Regions from separate parts of the Methylophilus luteus genome, predicted to be linked through region 1. Evidence: predicted binding sites of a transcription regulator. Region 1 holds the regulator's gene; the other holds the start of a gene.
The links. Region 1 encodes FliA, which starts transcription of late flagellar genes. Its sites were predicted from a motif close to CTAAAGTTNNCNNAAANNNTGCCGATANNA; they were not measured.

Region 1 (4,057 bases):
CAGTTTATCCCGGTGGCAGAATCCAGCGGACTCATCATCGATATCGGCATGTGGGTGCTGGACCAGGCATGCGCCCAGATCGCCAAATGGCAGCATGCGCGCAACACCAGCGACCTCAGCCTGTCGGTGAATATCAGTGCCAGGCAGTTCAGGCAGGCCAACTTTATCTCCATGATCAAAGCCTGCATACAGAAACACCAGATCAACCCGAATGCGTTGCGGCTGGAGCTGACCGAGAGCCTGTTGCTGGAGAACGTTGATGACGCCGTCAACATCATGACCGAGCTCAGCCATATCGGCATCCAGTTTTCACTGGATGACTTTGGTACCGGCTATTCCTCACTGCAGTACCTGAAAAAATTACCTTTATACCAGCTCAAGATAGACCGCTCATTCGTCAATGATATCGTCACCGATAGCCATGACCGCACCATAGTACGTACCATCATCGCCATGGCGCAAAGCATGTATCTGAGCGTGATCGCCGAGGGGGTAGAAACGCAGGAGCAAATGGAGTTGTTGCTGAATAATGGCTGCCGTCGCTACCAGGGTTATCTGTTTGGCAAACCCATGCCGATAGCGCAGTTTGAAGCCAGCCTGGCCCAGGCGTTGCAGTGATCAGTCCAGGCCAGCACCTTTAGTACCGCTGGTGCCGGCAGCTGGTGCCAGCGTCGCCGACGGCGTGTCTTGCACTTCTGGCGCTGCCTGCAATGCCTGCTCGGCTTTAGGCAAGATCTCAAGTTGTGTGCTATTGGTGTTGTTGGCGGCCTGTTGCGCATTACTTTCAGCCGTCAGTATGCGGATGATGATGCGGTTATTCACCGATTGCGCCAGATTGTTTTCGCTGCTGGAAGCCGGTTTGGTATCAGCCAGGCCTATCGCCGACAGGCGCTTGCTGCTCACACCGCGTATGCCCAGAATAGCGGCCACACGCGCTGCCTGGGTGGCGGTGGTTTCCCAGCGCCTGGCTTCAGGGTTGGCGTCATCACTATACATATGGCGGTCTATATGGCCTTCAACCTGCACGGTGCGGTATTCATTCTTCAGCTGTTCGCCTATCAGCTTGATCACATAAGGGCCTTGCTCACTCAGCGCAGATTGGTCAGCCTTGAACAGTAAGTCACTGCGCAAGGTGATATCTATGCCGAATTCGCCCTGCAGGATAGCCACTTGCTTTTGATCTATCCAGAGCTCAAGCACATTGGCCAGCTGTTGACCGATGGCGCGCATTTTGTCGAGGTCACGCTGCTTTTTTTCCTGGTATAGATAGTTGAGCGGCAACGGTTTCAGCCTGGCGCTCTGGTTTTGCAGCGAGGAGGGCGTGTCTATGTTCATGCTAGGTGTCTGGCCAGGTTTGCCCTGAAAAGCGGTGACCACCGAACTCGACAATGCCTGGTATTTATTCAGGTTGATGCTGGAAGTGGCATACATGACCACAAAAAACGCGAACAGCAACGTGATGAAGTCGGCATAGGAAATCAGCCACCGGTCGTGGCTGTCATCGTCATCGTCGTGGATCTTGCGCCGGTACATCACGACTCCCTGAGGCGCAAATAGGCTTCCAGGCGTTCGCTGACCAGTTTCGGGTTATCGCCTCTGGCAATAGACACCCAGGCATTCAGCAGCATCTCGCGGCGCGAGAGCTCGTGCTGTATATGGCCCTTGAGTTTGTTGGCGATAGGCAGGAACACCAGGTTGGCCAGCGCGACACCATAAATGGTCGCCACGAAAGCCACGGCGATGCCGCTACCGATCTTGGCCGGGTCTGACAGGTTTTCCATAACATGGATCAGGCCGAGCACGGCACCTATGATGCCCACGGTAGGCGCATAGCCACCGGCCGCAGACCAGATCTTGGCTGCATCACGTTCCTGCACTTCAAAATAATACATATCGATGGCGCAGACTTCGCGTATGCGGTCAGCTGGCGTGCCATCCACTAATAGCTGCAGGCCTTTGCGCACAAATGGGTCTTGCTCGCGCTTGATCTGGCTTTCCAGCGATAACACGCTTTCTTTACGCGCTTGCTGGCTCCACTGGTTGATACGCTGCGCCAGTTTGTGCCTGTCATCTTCAGGCAGCACAAAAACCCAGCGCAGCATGCGCAGGCCTTTGATAAATGATTTGAGTTCGCTTTGCAGCAGCACGGCACCGATAGTGCCCAGCATCACCACCATAAAGGCGGCCGGTTGCAGCAGCGACTTAAGGTGTCCGCCTTCCAGGGTCTGTCCCAGCACCAGGCCGGCGAGCGCGATCAGTAGCCCTGCCAGGCTGCCCCAATCCATTACGACACTCCGGTCCAGGATTTATCACGCATAGAAGCACGCAAGCGGGCCACGGCCTGGCTATGCAGCTGGCATACGCGTGATTCAGACACATTCATGATGGCGCCTATCTCTTTCAGGTTCAGTTCCTGTTCGTAGTAAAGGCCCATCAGCATTTTTTCGCGTTCCGGCAAATGGTCTATCGAGTCTATCAATGCCTCGCGGAAATCACTTTCCAGCAGAGATTTGACCGGGTCATTGCTGTCATCGTCGACAAAGCGGTCCAGGAAGTGTTCGCCACCGCCTTCATCATCGTGAAAATCTTCGTAGTAGATCAACTGGTGACCCTGACAGTCACTCAACACATCGTAGTAGTCTTCAAGACTGAAGTTCATGTGTTTGGCGATTTCGGATTCGGTAGGTGGGCGGCCTAGTTTTTGTTCCAGTTGCTGTACCGCTACCTCGATATCGCGCATATTCTTGCGGATACCGCGTGGCAGCCAGTCGGCGCCGCGTAACTCGTCCAGCATGGCACCACGCACACGTTGCGAGGCATAGGTCTCGAACTGTGCGCCATGCGTGTCTTCATAACGCTGGATCGCATCCATCAGGCCTATCATGCCAGCCTGCACCAGGTCATCAACTTCCACGCAGGAAGGCAATTTGGATTTCAGCTGGTAGGCCATTCTCTTGACCAGGCCGCTATGCTGCTTGAGCATCTGGTCGGTATTGTTGGTTTTGCCTTTAGCGGTATACATGTTTTCCCTCTTTACTCTAGGCAGCAGCCAGTGACGACGTCGTTAAACGTTGTTGTTCCAGACTTCTGGCAACGGCTTTAAATGCCATTGCAGACTGTGTTGCCGGAGTTGGCTCCGCTGCCAGACGGTTTTTCAAACCGGTGGCTGGCTGGGCCTTTTGCATGGATTTGCTCTCCGGGATAGCGCCGAGAAAACCCAGGGAGATGCCCAGGAACTGCTGGCAGACCTGGTTCAGGCGCATGAAATACTGCTGGCCTTGTTCATGCGTGGCATCTGTGACTACCACGCTCAAAGGCAGCTGGCCATGCTGCTGGCAAATACGCTTGATGGAGGTATATGCCGATTTGATCGCTTCATCATGGCGTTCCATCTGCAGCACCAGGCTATGCTGGGCCATCACGGGCAAGACTAAGCTCTGGTCACTGGTGTCTAATAATGCTTCTATCATCACGGTATCGTAGTCATACGCAAGTTGCTTCACTATACCGTCGAGCTCGCTTTTTAAATCGGCGGATAAAGGCGAGGTTAATGCGTCAGTTTCTGTCAGGCTGGCCAGATCATAGCCTTGCGGGTGTTTGACCACGGCGCGGCTCAGGTTGCTTTTGCGCATGGCTACTGCCTGCAATGTGCATTTGGTCATGGGCCGCTGCTGGGCCTGTATCAGCAACACGCGCTTGCCTGGGGTGGCCATGCTGGCCGCCAGCTGGCTCAACCAGCTGTCAGCAGGCTGGCCATTGGCCGCCATCACACTGATCATGCGTGCAGATGATCTGGCCATGATACGGCGCAGGCCATCGGCCTGGTCATGGTAATTAAACATGGTGCTGCTCTCCCTGCGCCTGCATCATGCTCGAGATCACCAGTGGCAACTCTTCATCCAGGTATTGGTAGGGCAGGCTGGCCTGGTGTGGGGTTAACACTCTTTCAACCAGGGCGTGTTTATTCGCCACTTCTATATCTTCCGGCACGCGTTGGCCGCCGGTGGTGTAGTACAGGCGCATGCGCTCACGGATCAATACATCCAGCACATTGCCT
Region 2 (4,057 bases), 350 kb from region 1:
GTCCACGCCGGCCCCTACATAAGCCTGGGCACGGGTGACGGCATCTTCCATGCCTTTGTCGAGGATCAGGCTTTCTATCCTGGCGATCACCATAAAGTCATCGCTGACACGGGCGGCACGGCCGGCGGCGATCTTGTCGCAGAACGGTTGTATGTCATCCTGCAACTGCGCTACTTCATTACCAAACAGCGAGTTCTTTTTTAACCCTATCTTGTCTTCAATAATGGTGGCGGAGATACCCAGGCGCTCCATGCTGCGCACATTCAGTTCAAAGTGCTCCAGTTTGCCGCCGGTATCTGCGTCCATCACCAGTGGCTTGGTGGTCACATCAAAAATATCGTTGATATTGGAAAGGCGGCTGTTGATCTCTACCGCTTCAATATCCGGCTTGCCGCGCGCGGTGGAATCGGTCAGCGAGCTGGACCAGAAACCATCGAACTGGCAGTTCTTGCCATTGCGCTGGGCGATCGCATGTTCGGCGATCAGGGCAGAGATAGGGTTGTGCGCTTCAATAAATCTGGAGATAGGTTTGGCGGCCAGCAATCTTTTCAGGGTGCGGCGGCGTATATCCGGGGTGGTGCCCAGGGTCTGTATCTGGCCCAGCATCTCATTGGAAGAAATGCCGCGCGTGTAAGGGATCTCTATCAGGTGGCCGCCGTATTCAGCCAGGGCGGCACGCGCGCGTTCGCGGTAAGGCAACAGCGGGCCATCCAGCCAGTCATCGCCATGCACCATGATGTCAGGTTTGTATTTGAGCAGGTTGGGCGCGTAATCCCATTCTTCCTGCGGCACCACATTGACCACGCCGCGGATGTTCTCAACAATGGATCTACGCTGGTCGTATGTCAGGTAGGGCAGACGTTTGTGATCTGCCACTGCCGCATCGGACAATAAACCTATGGTCACATCGCCATACTTTCTCGCCTGCTCGATGATATTGATATGCCCGTGGTGCAGAATATCTACCGTCATACCTACATAAACTGATGCCATGCAACACTCCTATATATATGCCTTGTTCACCTCAGCCGGAAAGGCCGGTTGAACATCTATAGGAATTATGAAATGCAGGGCAGCAAATCGATTGTGTGAAAAACGCCTTAAAGTACCTTTAAATCCTTATCTATATATAAGGTTGTTTTTACCGGTAGATATTGAAGCCGCTAGTTAAATAAATTAAGAGGTGATTCACGGCTAACTCCGCAAATGGATTTGCGCGGGCTGTATTTAGAATAGGGCAGGTTGGATTCATAAGTGGTGGATTCTAAAACTGCAGAAATTTTTAAAAGGGCTAAAGAACTCCTGAGAGCCGTCGTTAACAGAAACAAGTGCTCGACCGATGTAAAGATGTAAAAAAGAAATTTTAAATGCAACATTAAAGAAATTTCCGAAGCGGTCGATAACATATTCAACAACGATGAATTAGCAAGATTTAGTAAGTAGTAAGCGAATCAGCGTTGAAGTAATAGTAATACGACGATTTGACACTTAACTGGATATACGACTCTCAAGGAGAAATAACATGGCTGCTGTAATTAACACAAACATTGCATCTTTAAACGCTCAACGTAACCTGAGCACTTCACAATCAAGCATGAATCAATCGATTCAACGTTTGTCTTCAGGTCTGCGTATCAACAGCTCTAAAGATGACGCCGCTGGCTTGGCAATTGCAACACGTATGGACGCACAAGTGCGCGGTATGGATGTTGCGATCCGTAACTCTAACGACGCGATCTCTTTCCTGCAAACTGCTGAAGGTGGTTTGGCTAAAGGTACAGATGCTCTGCAACGTATGCGTGAATTGGCTGTACAGGCAGCTAACGGTTCATACAGCTCTGGTGACCGTGCAAACCTGAACGCTGAATATTCACAACTGAAAGAAGAATTGACACGTTTGAGCACCGCCACCAAGTTTAACGGCGAAGCTGCATTAGGTAAGGGTTATCAGTTCCAGGTTGGTGCTGACGCTTCTGACACTATCAGCGTAAGCTCAGTAGCTGCTGTAAGTATGGCTGGTTCACTGTCTACAGCTTCTGCGGCTTCTGCAGCACTGACAGCGATCGACGCGGCACTGGATACAGTAAACACCAACCGTGCGACATTGGGTGCTTACCAGAACCGTTTTGAATCTGTGATCAGCAACCTGCAAATCTCTTCTGAGAACATGTCTGCTGCCAAGTCTCGTATCATGGATGCTGACTTTGCTTCAGAAACAGCGAAGATGACACGTGCACAGATTCTGCAACAAGCAGGTACAGCGATGTTGGCTCAAGCTAACCAGCTGCCTAACCAAGTGATGACACTGTTAAGAGGTTAATTCCCTAAACCAGTCGAATCCTGATCCACAGAGAGCACTCTCTGTGGATTTAGGTTAAGCAGAAGGAGCACAATCATGAGTCAATCTATAGATGGAATAGGCGGGCGTCCGGTAAGCGGACTGGCTGCTGTAAACAGTCTTAAGTTGGTGAAGTATGCTGGAAGTGGTGAGCAAAAAGCTGCTGATGTGTTGGATAAGGCAACTTTGACAGGCGCGGTGAACAAGTTGAACGAGTATGTTGCGCCCGCATTGCAAACCATAGAGTTTTCGATTGATGATGAGTCTGATCGCATCGTGGTAAAGGTAGTGGATACTGAAACACAAAAAGTATTGCGCCAGATCCCGAATGAAGAAGTACTAGCGATCAGTAAAACCCTGGATAAGTTGCGTGGTCTGGTGATCAGGCAGGCAGTCTAGGGCAACTGTTTAAACGTGTCTGGAGATTAAAAGATGGCTTCAATTACATCAACAACCGGTGCATCCGGTCTGGCAATTGACTCGATAGTCACCGGGTTGATGACGCTTGAGCAACAGCCCATCACACAGATCAAGACACAAGTCAGCTCATACAATACCAAACTCACCGCTTATGGCACTTTGAAAAGCGGTTTAAGTACTTTTCAGGCCGCGGTTGATAAACTGGCAACAGCTGCCAAATTCACCGCACAATCTGCCAAGTTGACTGACAGTAGCAGCCTTGCGGCCACTGCTGACGGCACCGCGGCAAACGGCAGCTACAGCATCGCTGTCACCCAGCTGGCCACCTCACAAAAACTTGCGACTTCAGCTTATGCCAGTGCGACCGATATCATAGGCACCGGCACGCTGAATATTTCTTTTGGTACCTATACTGCCAGCCCTGCCAGCTTTACTGCCAACGCAGACAAGCAGGCGCTGAGTATCACCATAGACAGCACCAACAATACCTTGTCCGGCATACGCGATGCCATCAATGCCAAGAATGCTTCAGTCTCGGCTTCTATCGTCAATGATGGCAGCGGTAACCGCCTGGTGATCACTTCAAAAGACACCGGCGCCGTCAACAGCCTGAAAATCGATGTCACTGACACCGATGGCAATAGCACTGATGGCACTGGTTTATCCGCACTGGCGTATGACCCTTTGAGTACAGTAGGTGCAGGCAAGAACATGACCCAGCTGGTGGGTGCACAGAATGCACTGCTGACGGTGGATGGCCTGAGTATCAGCAAGCCTAGCAATACCTTGAATGATGTGATCCAGGGCGTGACTTTAAACCTGAAATCCATCACCAGTGTCAATGCCACCCTCGAGATCTCTACCGATACTGACACCATACAGGCGTCGGTGCAGAATTTTGTCGATGCCTATAACAAGCTGAATTCCAGCTTGCGTGACCTGACCAAGTTCGTAGAAGGTGGTTCTACCTCCAACGGCCCATTGCTGGGGGATTCTGCGACACGCGACATCATGGTCAAGCTGAAATCCATGCTGGCACGCCCTTCAACCACGGCTACCACCTTCCGCACTTTGAGTGATATCGGTGTCAAGTCGGGCGAGAATGGCGTACTGACGCTGGATACGGCCAAATTAACCACCGCGTTGAACACCAATCTGAGCGATGTGGCCAAGTTGTTCGCGCCATCTGCGACCACTTCCGACCCGCAAGTCACTTATGTGGCGAGCTCGAGCAAGACCCAGACCGGTACTTACGCCATTAACGTCAGCCAGCTGGGCAGCAGTTCGCAGGATGCGGCC

Region 2: a site for FliA is predicted at 1,292-1,321, ahead of ACFQ1Z_RS02110 (flagellin N-terminal helical domain-containing protein). Genes of this name have one in related genera too.

What each region holds. Positions count from the first base shown of each region.
Region 1 covers NZ_JBHTKB010000001.1:837,607-841,663, reverse strand. The annotation lists gene ACFQ1Z_RS03760 (sensor domain-containing protein) at 1-618, shown strand, start outside; gene ACFQ1Z_RS03755 (flagellar motor protein MotB) at 619-1,533, opposite strand; gene ACFQ1Z_RS03750 (flagellar motor protein) at 1,533-2,285, opposite strand; gene ACFQ1Z_RS03745 (RNA polymerase sigma factor FliA) at 2,285-3,022, opposite strand; gene ACFQ1Z_RS03740 (MinD/ParA family ATP-binding protein) at 3,039-3,842, opposite strand; gene flhF (flagellar biosynthesis protein FlhF) at 3,835-4,057, opposite strand, start outside.
Region 2 covers NZ_JBHTKB010000001.1:492,471-496,527, forward strand. The annotation lists gene aepX (phosphoenolpyruvate mutase) at 1-993, opposite strand, end outside; gene ACFQ1Z_RS02110 (flagellin N-terminal helical domain-containing protein) at 1,523-2,320, shown strand; gene ACFQ1Z_RS02115 (flagellar protein FlaG) at 2,396-2,737, shown strand; gene fliD (flagellar filament capping protein FliD) at 2,771-4,057, shown strand, end outside.